DNA from 2 places in the Streptococcus sp. 5905 genome. Region 2 is predicted to be linked to the other one. Evidence: predicted binding sites of a transcription regulator. Region 2 holds the regulator's gene; the other holds the start of a gene.
What was found. Region 2 encodes NrdR, which represses ribonucleotide reductase genes. Its sites were predicted from a motif close to ACACNATATATNGTGT; they were not measured.
Positions count from the first base shown of each region.

Region 1: a site for NrdR is predicted at 5,498-5,513, ahead of nrdD (anaerobic ribonucleoside-triphosphate reductase). Genes of this name have one in related genera too.

Region 1 covers NZ_VMLC01000003.1:195,323-202,708, reverse strand. Annotated here, with positions in the region: gene HT680_RS06650 (folylpolyglutamate synthase/dihydrofolate synthase family protein) at 1-37, shown strand, start outside; gene HT680_RS06645 (SP_0198 family lipoprotein) at 128-583, shown strand; gene HT680_RS06640 (iron-containing alcohol dehydrogenase) at 767-1,918, shown strand; gene cls (cardiolipin synthase) at 2,111-3,643, shown strand; gene HT680_RS06630 (hypothetical protein) at 3,718-3,861, shown strand; gene HT680_RS06625 (damage-inducible protein CinA) at 3,898-5,454, shown strand; gene nrdD (anaerobic ribonucleoside-triphosphate reductase) at 5,571-7,386, shown strand, end outside.
Region 2 covers NZ_VMLC01000001.1:352,424-359,809, forward strand. Annotated here, with positions in the region: gene HT680_RS01695 (LrgB family protein) at 1-136, shown strand, start outside; gene HT680_RS01700 (hypothetical protein) at 168-902, opposite strand; gene HT680_RS01705 (ABC transporter ATP-binding protein) at 918-1,613, opposite strand; gene HT680_RS01710 (GntR family transcriptional regulator) at 1,618-1,983, opposite strand; gene nrdR (transcriptional regulator NrdR) at 2,123-2,596, shown strand; gene HT680_RS01720 (DnaD domain protein) at 2,597-3,760, shown strand; gene dnaI (primosomal protein DnaI) at 3,761-4,657, shown strand; gene HT680_RS01730 (NADPH-dependent oxidoreductase) at 4,654-5,367, shown strand; gene der (ribosome biogenesis GTPase Der) at 5,381-6,691, shown strand; gene HT680_RS01740 (TPM domain-containing protein) at 6,920-7,386, shown strand, end outside.

The sequences.
Region 1 (7,386 bases), on a different contig from region 2:
ACGAGCGAGTTTGGTTGGAAGCGATGGGATTAGTTGACCGTCTAGGTTTAAGTTGCTATACTGGAGGTAGGAGGTATTTCTGGAAACGATTCCAGCAAAATATTGGCACAAAAGAAAGGAAATCGCTATGAAAACGAAAACATTCACACTTTCTATTGCTTCCCTAGCAATTCTTAGTCTTTTAGCAGCTTGTGGATCTAAGACACAAGCACCTACCCAGCAATCTGCTCAACAACCATCTACTCAACAAGAGTCATCTTCTAGTTCTGCTACAAGTGCCAGCCAACCACAGGCGTCCTCAAGTCAGGACACTACTGTAGCTCAACCTACGAACATCGATGGTACCTATACTGGAAAAGATGAGAATGACCAGATCACTCTAGTTGTAACAGGTAAAACTGGTACATGGACTGAGGTCGAACCAGATGGAGATAAGGAAATCAAGCAAGTCACCTTTGAGCCAGAAAATCAACGTGTCATTATCGGAGATGATGTTAAAATTTACGCGGTTAATGGTAATCAAATGATTATCGATGACATGGACCGAGAGACATCTGACCGAGTAGTCTTAACGAAGCAATAATGATTAAGTAAAAGTTCCAATGAGATGAAAGATATCTTTTTGGAGCTTTTTTCTTGAAAAAATGGCTGGCGGTTCTTTACTAACTTTTTACTTAAAACGCTTACAAATATTTGTAAAACTTCTTATAAGGTCGTATACTTATAGTGAATAATCAATAGCGCAGAGGCGCAGGAGGAAAAGCATATGGCTACATTTTACGTTCCATCAGTTAACCTTATCGGTAAAGGTGTTGTAAATGAAGTAGGTCCGTATATCAAGGAACTGGGGTATAAGAAGGCCCTTTTGGTGACAGACAAGTTCATCGAAGGAAGTGATATTTTACCTAAGGTCCTAAAACCATTAGATGCTGAAGGGATCGAATATGTGATCTTTAGCGATGTGGAGCCAAATCCGACTTGCAAGAACGTCACAGACGGAGTGGCTGCCCTGAAAGAGCATGGATGTGACTTTATCATCAGTCTTGGGGGTGGGTCTCCTCAGGATGCGGCTAGTTGTATCTCTATCATTGCGACAAATGGTGGCAAACCACAGGACTACGAAGGACTTCACAAGTCTGCTGAAAAAGGCTTACCAGTGGTTGCGATCAATACAACAGCTGGAACTTCAGCAGAAATCACCATTAACTATGTCATTACTGACGAAGAACGCAAGGTCAAGATGGTAATGGTAGATAAGAATAGCCTTGCCCTTATCTCTGTCAATGATCCAGAACTCATGCTTTCAAAACCGAAAGGATTGACAGCAGCGACAGGCATGGATGCTCTTACTCACGCTGTCGAGGCCTTAGTAACACTAGGTGCTTATAATGTGACTAAGAAACTCTCTATCGGAGCCATTGAACTCATCAAGGAGTATCTTCCTCGTGCTGTGGCTAACGGACAAGATATTGAAGCGCGTGAGGCGATGGTCAATGCCATCTTCCTCGGTGGCATGAGCTTTAACAATGCTGGTTTGGGCTATGTTCATTCCATGGCTCACCAACTCGGTGCGGTATATAACTTGCCGCATGGTGTCTGCTGTGCCATGCTTCTCCCAGTTGTAGAACGTGAAAATGCCAAACGTGTACCAGAAGCTTTCCGCAATGTAGCCAAGGCCTTGGGACTTCATGTTGAAGGGAAAACAGACCAAGAATGTGCTACCTATGCTATTGCTGAAATTGAGAAACTGTCTGAAACAGTAGGTATTCCGAAGAAACTCACTGAACTCGGTATCCAAGAAAAAGACTTTGACTTTGACTATCTTTCTAAGAATGCCTTGATTGATGCCTGTGCACCTGGAAATCCATTTATGCCAACTTTAGAAGAAACCATTGCTCTCTACAAAGAACTCTTCTAATTCGTAAAGTGAAAAGAAGCTAAATAATGCTGGAAAGAACTATCATTTTGGTAGTTCTTTTTAAGTCCCTTAATATCCTAGTTAAAAATATAAAAAGGTAAACGGTTGCCATCTACCCCTGAACTGAGGTATACTAGTAGAAATATTAGTTTAGCAAGCAATTAGGGAGATGTTAGAAAAGGAAGGGGATGTATGACAGCTAGAAAAATGCAGCTACTCATGTCCAAGTATGGTTTTAGTATTACCATTATGTTGGCAGAGTTGTTTATCGTCTTTGGTTTATTTCTCTATCTAGGACAGATGGCTCCGATTCTCTGGATTATCCTTGTCATTTTAGTGAGCTTAGCGACCATTGTATCAATTGTCAATCGGTCCATGAATCCTGAAAGCAAGGTGACATGGCTGTTAGTAGCCTTTGTGCCAGTATTTGGTCCCTTGCTCTATATCATGTTTGGAGAACGCCGTTTATCTAAAAAAGAAATGAAACAGCTAAAGCAACTCCAATCAATGGTTGACCGAGAGGACAATAGCAGAGCCCTCCGTTTGGAGTTAAAGGAAGAGGATAAGTCGGCTTACGGTGTCATCAAATCCCTCCTCAGCATGGATACGAATGCAGATGTCTATAATCGAACGGATACCCATTTTTTCCCTTCAGGGGAAAGCATGTGGCGCCAGATGCTAGAGGATCTCAAAAAAGCCGAGAAATTTATCTTTCTCGAATACTATATCATCGAAGAAGGTTTGATGTGGAATAGTATTTTGAAAATTTTGGAAGAAAAGGCAGCTCAAGGAGTAGAAGTCAAACTCCTCTATGATGATATTGGTTGTATGGCAACCTTGCCTGGAGATTACACCATCCAGCTTCGTAGCCGAGGGATTGAAGCTCACAAATTTAACAAGGTGATTCCACGTTTGACTGTTGCTTATAACAACCGTGATCACCGTAAAATCATGATTATCGATGGGCAGATCGCCTATACAGGTGGTGTTAATCTGGCAGATGAGTATATCAACCATATCGAACGCTTTGGCTATTGGAAGGATAGCGGTATTCGTCTGGATGGACCAGCAGTCAAGGCTTTTACTAGACTCTTTTTATCAACTTGGTATATCAATCGTGGGGAAATTAGCGATTTTGACCAATACCATCTCGAAAATCAACCTAGAGATGGGATGGGGCTTTGTATTCCTTACAGTAGTGGGCCAAAGCCTATCTACCGAGCCCAAGTTGGAAAAACGGTCTATCAAAACCTTATCAATCAAGCTACAGACTATGTCTATATCACGACCCCTTATCTGATTACCGACTATGATCTAACTGAAAGTATCAAAAATGCAGCTCTGAGAGGGGTAGATGTGCGAATTGTGACGCCATATATCCCAGATAAGGAGATTATCCAATTGGTTACTCGGGGAGCCTATCCAGACTTGCTATCTGCAGGTGTTCGCATTTACGAGTACAGTCCAGGATTTCTTCATAGCAAGCAAATGCTTGTCGATGGAGAGGTGGCTACTGTGGGAACCATCAATTTTGACTATCGGAGCTTGCTCCACCACTATGAAAATGGCGTTTTGCTTTATAAAACGCAGTCTATCATCGATATTGAGAGGGACTTCAAAGAGATTTTTAAAGTTTCTCAAGAAATCTATCCTCACACCATCAAAACAAGCTGGTATCAAAGCCTGATCAAGGAAATTGTTCAGTTGTTTGCGCCCATGCTCTAACTATTCACCAAGATCTAGCCCAAGGCTGGATCTTATTTTTGTCTTTTTGCGAATAGATAAGCAGGAGGATGAAAATGCTAAATCAAAAAGAATATGATTTTATCCTAGAGTTCCAAACAAGCAGTTTACACCGTTTTCGAGAGATTGAACGCTATGCTGAGCTAGATAAGAAGTTAAGGAAATATCAATCCTTAGCTGACATTCCTGTAAGATTTTGATATACTAAAACAGATAAACTTACTAGGAGAAATTGAATGAACGTATACGAGGAAAAAGACGAACAGCTAGAAGAATTTCGATACCAGTATCGGGAACGACTGGATCAAGAGTCTGAATTTGGACTGGAGCGAGGTAAGAAGAAACGAACTCCGCTTCCATTTTTTAGTATGGTGATTTGGAGTCTAGTTGCTACAGCTGTTTCTGTCATGTTGCCTCTGATCTTTGGTTTGGTGAGTCCTCAACAGATGCAAGATCTTTATACTGGTTGGGCACTACATCAGAGTGGGCAGATTTACACGGATTATTATGGCTCAAATGGACTGCTTTATTACGTACTAATCTATCTCTCTCAAGGGAGTATTCTTTTTGCTTTGGTGGAGTGGTTGGCCTTGTTCGGAGCTGGTGTTTTTCTATTTAAATCCGCAGATACCTTGACCGGTCAGGGAGAGCAGGCTAGACAGCTTTTGTTGGTTTTCTATTTGCTTGTAGGCAGTCTGGGATTTGGTGGTAGCTATGCAGTGGCTGTGGCCTTGCCTTTTCTATTTTATAGTTTTAGCCTAGTGGCTGACTATCTGGATGATCCAAGTAATGATAAAGGTTTCTTGCGAGTTGGGATGAGTTTAGCATTAGCTTTCTTCCTATCACCTATTCCCACAGCCTTGTTTGCAACCACACTTGCCTTGAGTTTGTTTGGATTTAATATTGCCAAGCGTAAATTTGCTCATGGTTTGTATCAATTTTTCGCATCAGCTCTAGGATTTTCTATCCTTTTTTATCCAATTGGCTATTATACAGTCTTAACAGGAACTTTTGGTGATGCGATTAGCCATACTTTGTATCCAATAGATACGCTTAATCTATTTTCAAATGCCAATCTTATGGAGAATGCTGCTTTCTATGGTTTGCTATCCATCGGTATTGGGATTCTGACATTGATCTTTTCAGGATTGTTTCAATCTAAACCAGCCAAACAATCTGCTGTCTCAATAGGCGCTATTTTAGGTTTACTGGTAACTCTTGCTTTATTAATTCTTTCAAAGGAACCTTTGCATGGCTCACGTTTGGCAGCAATTTTGCCCTTTCTGACATTGTTATTGTTAACCAACATCAAAGAAGGAAGCCCTGATCGTATCAGTCGTAGTAGACGAAGAGTTCGCTCTTCATCACTCTTTGGTCGCTACCTCAAGGGAAATTTCTATCTACCATTAGTTGCGATAGTCTATTTACTTTTCCTACCTGTTTTGAGTCGCTATATTTCGCATCCAAGTACTTATCAGGAACGCGAGCAGCTTGCTAGCTTGGTCAAACAGCAAACGAGTTCTGAGGATCGTGTCTATGCTTGGGATAATCGGCCAGATTTCTACCGCGCAAGTGAACGCTTGGCGCCAAGCTCTCTAGTAACACCAACACTCTATACTGCAAGCGACGAGAATAAAACGAAACTAGTCAATGACTTGAAAGAAAATCAACCGAAGATGATTTTGGTCAACCAAAAGGTTGCCTTGTGGTCGGATGTAGAGAGCCTACTTAGCGAAAAATACGAGCTTGTTCAGACGGATAGTAAGGAATTCAGGCTTTATAAATCTAAATAACAAATCAATATCTTGTGTATTTTTAAAAATTTTATAATTTTTAACACAAGATATTGATTTTTCTTTTTAGAGTGGTATAATATCACTTAAGAAGAAAAATAGAAAAGAGCCTGGATATGATTGTATTAGAAGAAAACCTTGCAACCGTTCCCACTTTGTTCGTTGAAAAACGAGATGGTAGACGTGTAGTGTTTGATATAGACAAGATTGACAAAGCTCTCCACAAGGCGGCTGACAAAGTCATGGATGTGACACCCTTGGTCGAAAAACGTCTAAATGGGCTGCTTGAGCGTATTGTTGCGGAAATTCACAGTCGTTTCCCTCAAGGTGTCAAGATTTACGAGATTCAAAATATCGTAGAACATGAACTCCTTGAAGCCAAAGAATATGCGCTAGCTGAGGAGTATATCACTTATCGGACACAAAGGGATTTTGAGCGCTCAAAAGCGACAGATATCAACTTTAGCATTCATAAACTTCTCAATAAAGATCAGGCAGTTGTCAATGAAAATGCCAATAAAGACAGTGATGTCTTTAATACCCAGCGTGATTTGACGGCAGGGATTGTGGGGAAATCAATCGGACTGCAAATGCTTCCTAAGCACGTAGCCAATGCTCACCAAAAAGGGGATATCCACTATCATGACTTGGATTACAGCCCCTACACTCCGATGACCAACTGCTGTTTGATTGATTTTAAAGGCATGCTGGAAAATGGTTTTAAGATTGGAAATGCGGAGGTAGAGAGTCCCAAGTCTATCCAGACTGCGACAGCTCAAATTTCACAAATCATCGCCAACGTTGCTTCTAGCCAGTACGGGGGTTGCTCAGCTGACCGTATCGATGAAGTCTTGGCTCCGTATGCGGAGAAGAATTACCAAAAACATCTCAAGGATGCAGAAGAGTGGGTCTTGCCTGAGAAACGGGAAGATTACGCATGGAAGAAAACGCAGAAAGATATCTACGATGCCATGCAATCTCTCGAGTATGAAATCAACACTCTCTTCACTTCAAATGGACAAACACCTTTTACTTCGCTAGGTTTCGGTCTAGGAACCAATCGTTTTGAGCGTGAAATTCAAAAAGCTATCTTGACCATTCGTATCAAGGGTCTTGGTTCAGAACACCGTACAGCTATCTTCCCTAAACTCATCTTTACGCTGAAAAGAGGACTCAACTTAGAGGAAGGTTCACCTAACTACGACATCAAACAGTTGGCCCTCGAGTGTGCAACCAAGCGGATGTACCCAGATGTCTTGTCCTATGATAAGATTATCGAACTGACTGGTTCTTTCAAGGTTCCTATGGGATGCCGTTCTTTCCTTCAAGGATGGAAGGATGAAAATGGTGTCGAGGTCAATTCAGGTCGGATGAATCTAGGTGTTGTGACGGTCAATCTGCCTCGCATTGCCCTCGAGTCTGAAGGAGATCTGAATAAGTTTTGGGAAATCTTCAATGAGCGGATGAATATCGCGGAAGATGCCTTGGTTTACCGTGTGGAAAGAACTAAGGAAGCAACACCAGCGAATGCCCCTATCCTCTATCAGTACGGAGCCTTCGGTCGCCGTCTCGGAAAAGAAGAAAGTGTTGACCAACTCTTTAAGAATCGCCGTGCGACAGTTTCGCTGGGCTACATCGGTTTGTACGAGGTAGCGACAGTCTTCTTTGGAAACAGCTGGGAAAGCAATCCTGAAGCCAAGGAATTCACATTGGATATCATTCGCGATATGAAACGTCGTGTGGAAGAGTGGTCTGACCAATATGGTTACCATTTCTCTATCTACTCTACACCGTCTGAAAGTCTGACAGACCGCTTCTGTCGCTTGGATACAGAGAAGTTCGGCTCTATTCCGGACATCACGGACAAGGAATACTACACCAACTCTTTCCACTACGATGTTCGTAAAAATCCAACACCGTTTGAAAAATTAG
Region 2 (7,386 bases):
AGGTCATGCTGTCGGAACGGGAACGGCCTTTCGATACGGCTCTGTAGCAGGCGCCATGGGTGGCTTGGCTATCGGTGTCACCGGTATTCTCTACGTCTTTGTCAGTCCCATTGTAGCCAGTTTGATATTGAGTTAAAGAAAAACCCAGCTTTCTAGCTGGGCATTTTTTATTGCAAGTTAACCTTATTTTTCAAGATATAGTAGGTTCCGAGGTAGTAGATAATTGCTAGAATGAAATCTTTGAGGATATCAACGCTAATTAGGAGGTTAAAATCATAATCCATTCGGAAGAAGATAGAAATATAGCCAATCACGATGTTAATCACGATATAGGCTAAAATTCCCATAGCGGTACGATACTCGTTAAATAGTTGACCAATTGAGATGCAAAGGTAAATAGATAAAATCCAAGTAATTGAACCCACCAGAAGAGAGAGGGCATAGAGCCAACCGTAGCCGAGATAAGGAGAGATAAATCGATAGAGGAGTGGCAAATCTTTCACTACAGGGGTGAGTGAGAAGATAATAATGATACTCAAGATAAATATAATATAGCTTATGATTGACCAAATGAGAGCACCCAGTAATTTGGCGGTGATGATTTGGTGTTCAGAGACGGGCAGAGTCAATGTCAGATAGCCCTGACGATCGTAGACACTTCCCTTGAAGCGTCGAACGATTAGAAAGATCGTCGCGATCCAGAGAGTAACGCTGAGCCCCCCAAAAACTAAGATCAGAAAACCTAACAGATAGTAGGGCTCATTACCATAGCTAGTGTAGGTCTGACTAATACCAGAAATGGATGCACCAATCAAAACCGAAATTGCAAGCACAGCACCGTAGAGAGCTAGATACCATTTGTTAACATTTTTAAATTCATAACGAACTAAATTCCAAAACATAATAATCTCCTTTGTCTAAGCCTTGAACTCCTGGCGGAAGAGCTGGTCAATCGACTCACCTGACTCATAACGAATATCATCAACATTTCCTTGACGGACGACTTTTCCGTTATTTAGGAAGATGATTTCGTCCAAGATCGGCTCAATATCTGAAATCAAGTGGGTAGAAATCAAAACAGTTGAAGTTGGTGAGTAGTTGTTGATGATGGTATTGAGGATATAATCACGGGCAGCCGGATCCACACCACCAATCGGTTCGTCGAGCACGTAGAGACGAGCTTCACGGCTCATAACGAGGATGAGCTGAACCTTTTCCTTGTTCCCTTTTGACAATTTCTTGAGACGACTGTTTTCATCAATGCCAAGATCTGCTAAAAGATGCTGAGCCCGCTCAAGATTGAAATCTTGGTAGAAAGTTTTAAAGTAGGTCAGTGCTTCTTTGATTTTCATCTGTTCATTCAGATAAGTCGTGTCTGGTAGATAAGAGACAATGGCTTTGGTAGCAGGACTTGGGTCCATGTTGTTAATGAGGACACGACCTTGGTCTGGTTGGAGAAGTCCGTTGATCAGCTTGATCAAGGTTGTTTTTCCAGATCCGTTTGGACCGAGAAGCCCGACGATTTTTCCAGCGGGAATCTCAAGGGAAACATTGTTAAGGGCTGCTGTAGCCCCATAGGATTTGGATACATTTTCAAATGCTAGTAATGTCATAATTTTACACTCCTTTGATGTATTCGCTAAGCACACTTGGCAGTTCTTCTTTTTGATACCCGAATTGAAGCATGCCCGTTACAAAGTTTTTCAGTTGCTCCTCAGAAAGCTGTTTGCGGGACTGAACGATGAGATCTAAGTCCTCAGTGACAAAACGACCAGTAGTCCGCTTGCTATAAACGAAGCCCTCGCGCTCAAGATCAGACAAGGCGCGCTGAATTGTGTTGGGATTGACCCCAGCCTCGCTCGCTAGTTCCCTTACGGTTGGGAGCTGTTGGTTGGGTTCCAGTTCATGGGAAACAATCTGTAATTTGATTTTTTCCATAATCTGCAAATAAATGGGTTTTGTATTATCAAATGACCAGGACATCATAGTCTCCTTTCTTTTTCTTTATTGTTCTAATTAAATAATACAATAAAACAAAAAACTTGTCAAGTAAAAATAAGAATTGTTTTGGGAATTGCTCAAAAAATGGTATAATGAAAAGAAAACGACAAGGAGGAGAAGCATGCGTTGTCCAAAATGTGGGGCTACCAAGTCTAGTGTTGTTGATAGCCGTCAAGCCGAAGAAGGAAATACCATCCGTCGAAGACGTGAGTGCGACGAGTGTCAGCATCGTTTTACAACCTATGAACGAGTTGAAGAACGAACGCTGGTTGTCGTCAAAAAAGACGGTACACGAGAACAGTTTTCAAGAGATAAAATCTTTAATGGGATTATCCGCTCAGCCCAGAAGCGCCCTGTTTCGAGTGATGAAATCAACATGGTGGTCAATCGCATCGAGCAAAAACTCCGTAGTCGCAGTGAGAACGAGATTCAAAGTGAATACATTGGAGCCTTAGTCATGGAAGAATTGGCAGAGCTTGATGAGATTACCTATGTTCGTTTTGCCAGTGTTTACCGTAGCTTTAAGGATGTGAGTGAGTTGGAGAGTCTGCTCCAGCAGATCACCCAATCCTCAAAAAAGAAAAAGGAAAAATAGATGAAACCAAATGACCGTTTTTCTTTTCTAAAGAATAATCGGGTGTCGCAAGATACCTCTTCCCTGGTGCAGTGCTACCTCCCGATTATCGGTCAGGAGGCGCTGAGCCTCTATCTATATGCCGTTACCTTTTGGGATGGAGGTCAAAAAGAACACCTTTTTGCCAACATTCTTAATCATTTGGATTTCGGGATGAATACGCTCCTCCAGTCTTTTAAAATCTTATCTGCTGTGGACTTGTTGACTCTTTATCAGAAGGGGGAAGTATATGAATTGCAGCTTCATTTTCCCCTTTCAAGTCAGGAATTTTTAAGTCATTCTGTCTATAGTAGACTTTTGGAGAGAAAGATTGGGGATACAGCTGTTTCTGCTATGAAACAGGCTCCAAGTGAGGGAGAAGAACTTTCTGTTTCTTTGAGTCAAGTCTTTCCAACCCTGACCGAAGAAGTGACCCCAAGCGAGTCTAAAAGCAAGTTAAAAAATGATTTTGATTTGGAATATTTTCAGCGCCTGATGGCTCGAGATGGTTTGCGTTTTGAAAACGAGCAGGCGGATGTTTTGGAATTGTTTGCCATCGCAGATGAAAAAAAATGGACCTGGTTTGAAACCTATCAATTAGCCAAGGCGACAGCTGTAGCTCAGGTTATTTCAGTCAAACGCATGCGTGAAAAGATTGCGCAAAAGCAGGTTTCTTCTGACTTTAGCCCCAAAGAAATGACCATTATCAAGGAAGCCAAAACCAAAACTCCCCTACAATTTTTAGCGGAAATCAAGCAAACTCGTAAGGGGAACATCACCCAGAGCGAACGGGAACTTCTTCACCAGATGGCATCTTTAGGCTTGTTGGACGAAGTCATCAATATCGTCTTACTTTTAACCTTTAACAAGGTTGATTCGGCCAATGTCAATGAAAAATATGCTATGAAAGTCGCAAACGACTATGCCTATCGCAAGATTCGGACAGCAGAGGAAGCCGTGCTTCGGATTCGAGAACGTCAGCAAAAAGGGCAAGAAGACCAGAAAAATAAGGCTAGTTCAACGAAGACAAATGTTCCTAAGTGGAGTAATCCAGAATACAAGAATCAAACCAGTGAGGAAACTCGTCTGGAATTAGAACGTAAAAAACAAGAAATGTTAGCCCGATTAGAAGAAGGAGGAGACTAGATGGAAAGTGTTGGTGACGTTATTAAACGTCAGTCAAGTCGTTTTCAGTATCAGGAACTAGTCCAGCAGATTATGAAGGACCCAGATGTAGCGGCTTTTATCCAGAAAGAATCCCTCAGCCCAGAGGAGTTAAATCGTAGCATCTCCAAGTTCAACCAATATATCACAGAACGGGACAAGTTTCTTCGCGGGGATGCGGACTATATAGCGCGTGGCTACAAGCCTATCTTGGTCATGAATCACGGTTATGCGGATGTATCTTATGAAGAAACACCGGAACTAATCGCGGCTGAAAAAGAGGCAGCTATAAAGAATCGTCTCAAGTTGATCAATCTACCAGCAAGTCTCAAGAAAGCGAAGTTGGCTCAGATTGACCTAGATGACTTAGGTCGTTTGCCGATTTTTGAGAGACTCTATGCCTTTGTAGACCTTTACCCAAGCATCCGAAAAGGCCTCTATCTGTACGGAGATTTTGGTGTTGGTAAGAGTTTCATGATGGCGGCTTTGGCTCACGACTTATCTGAAAAACGTGGTGCTTCAACAACCATTCTCCACTATCCAAGTTTTGTCATTGATGTGAAAAATGCTATCGGTGAAGGAACTGTGAAGACCTTGGTGGATGAGATCAAGTTAGCAGAGGTCTTGGTCTTGGATGATATTGGTGCAGAACAGTCTACCCCTTGGGTGCGTGATGAGATTCTCCAAGTTATTCTCCAGTATCGCATGCAGGAAGATTTGCCGACCTTTTTTACTTCCAACTTTAATTTCCAAGATTTGGAAAAACATTTTGCCAAAGGAAAGAATGGAAATGACGAGACTTGGGAAGCTAGACGGGTTATGGAACGAATCCGTTATTTAGCAGAGGAAACAAGACTAGAAGGAGAAAATCGCCGATGACAGAAACCATTAAACTGATGAAAGCTCATACTTCAGTTCGTCGCTTTAAGGAGCAAGAAATTCCTCAAGCAGACTTGGACGAGATTTTAACTGCTGGACAAATGGCGTCATCTTGGAAAAATTTCCAATCCTACTCTGTGATTCTTGTACGCAGTCAGGAGAAGAAAGATGCTCTTTATGAATTGGTTCCGCAGGAAGCCATTCGTCAGTCAGCAGCCTTTTTGCTCTTTGTTGGTGACTTGAATCGAGCTGAAAAGGGAGCAAGCCTTCATACAGATACTTTCCAACCTCAAGGGGCAGAAGGTCTCCTCATCACCTCGGTAGATGCGGCTCTTGCTGGTCAAAATACCCTGCTTGCGGCTGAGAGTCTGGGATATGGTGGTGTGATTATCGGTTTGGTCCGTTACAAGTCGGAAGAAGTGGCAGAGCTTTTTAACCTGCCTGACTATACCTACCCAGTTTTTGGGATTGCCCTTGGCGTGCCAAACCAACAACATGATGTCAAACCAAGACTGCCTTTGAACCAAGTAGTTTTTGAAGAAGAATACCAAGAACAGCCAGTTGAAGCGATTTTGGACTATGACAAAGTTCAGGCAGACTATGCTGGTGCGCGTGCGACAACCTCTTGGAGTCAGCGTTTGGCAGAGCAGTTCGGTCAAGCCGAACCTCGTTCAACTCGGAAGAATCTAGAACAGAAAAAGTTATTGTAGAAAGTGAGAAAACATGGCCTTACCAACTATTGCCATTGTGGGACGTCCCAATGTTGGGAAATCAACCCTATTTAATCGGATCGCTGGTGAGCGGATCTCAATCGTAGAAGATGTCGAGGGTGTGACACGTGACCGTATCTATGCAACGGGTGAGTGGCTCAATCGTTCCTTTAGTATGATTGATACTGGAGGGATTGACGACGTCGATGCTCCCTTTATGGAGCAAATCAAGCACCAGGCAGAAATTGCTATGGAAGAAGCCGATGTCATCGTCTTTGTGGTGTCTGGGAAAGAAGGAATTACGGATGCAGATGAGTACGTAGCTCGTAAACTTTATAAGACCCATAAACCTGTTATCCTTGCCGTTAACAAGGTTGACAACCCTGAGATGCGAAATGATATCTTTGATTTCTATGCGCTAGGCTTGGGTGAACCGCTGCCAATTTCGTCTGTCCACGGTATTGGTACAGGGGATGTGTTAGACGCCATCGTCGAAAATCTACCACACGAAGTCGAAGAAGAAAATCCAGACGTGATTAAATTTAGCTTGATTGGCCGTCCTAACGTTGGAAAATCTAGCTTGATCAACGCTATTTTGGGAGAAGACCGCGTGATTGCCAGTCCAGTAGCTGGAACAACGCGTGATGCCATTGATACCCACTTTACAGATGCGGATGGCCAAGAGTTTACCATGATTGATACAGCTGGTATGCGTAAGTCTGGTAAAGTCTATGAAAATACGGAGAAATATTCTGTCATGCGAGCTATGCGTGCCATTGATCGTTCTGACGTGGTCTTGATGGTCCTCAATGCCGAAGAAGGTATTCGTGAGTACGACAAGCGTATCGCAGGTTTTGCCCACGAAGCAGGTAAAGGGATGATCATCGTGGTCAACAAGTGGGATACTCTTGAGAAAGACAACCACACCATGAAAAAATGGGAAGAAGATATCCGTGAGCAGTTTCAATACCTGCCTTACGCACCGATTGTCTTTGTATCCGCGCTTACCAAGCAACGTCTCCATAAATTGCCTGAGATGATCAAGCAAATCAGTGAAAGTCAAAATACCCGTATCCCATCAGCTGTCTTGAACGATGTCATCATGGATGCCATTGCTATCAATCCAACACCGACAGACAAAGGAAAACGCCTCAAGATTTTCTACGCAACCCAAGTGGCAACCAAGCCACCAACCTTTGTCATCTTTGTCAACGAAGAAGAACTCATGCACTTCTCTTACCTGCGTTTCTTGGAAAATCAAATCCGCAAGGCCTTTGTCTTTGAGGGAACACCGATTCACTTGATTGCAAGAAAACGCAAGTAAACCTTGCTTGTTTTCCTATAAAAATAAATTGAAAGAAGACTGTGAGGTCTTCTTTTTTCTATCTAAAAGGGAAGAAAAGAAGCTATCAAATTGGAGGAGAAATCTGTCATTAAAATTCAATCATTTTCCTAGCTTTTGTAATCTATTTGTAATGAAAATGCACTTTCTTTGTAAAAATCAAAATGCTATAATTCCTTAAATCAATTTTCCTTTATCAGGGAGGTTATTATGAAAAGAATCAGATTATTAAAAAATAGTTTGTTGGTTCGCTTGCTTGGATTGTTGATGGTCTTTCTCTTCTTGTCAGCATTCACAGCACCTGAAAAACCTGAGTATGGGATTTATGACCCGGATCATTATCTAACCGAGGAGACAATCAGACTGATTCGAGGCTTGAACAAGGTAAATAGTCAAAAAACAGAAAAATTCCAAATAGGCGTTTACGTTGTGAAAAGCCTAGATGGAGAAACAATCGAAACAGTCGCCAATGAAACAGCTAGAGCTTGGAAGATTGGCTACTCGGGAGATAACCATGGTGCCTTGGTCGTCGTAGCAGTCCAAGATAGAAAATCACGGATTGAAACCAGTAATAATGTGGCCAGTAAGATCACAGACTATCAGACTCACAGGTTCTTGACAACAGCACGCCCTTATTTTCAAAAGGGAGACTATAATAATGGAGTTCTCTCAATAGT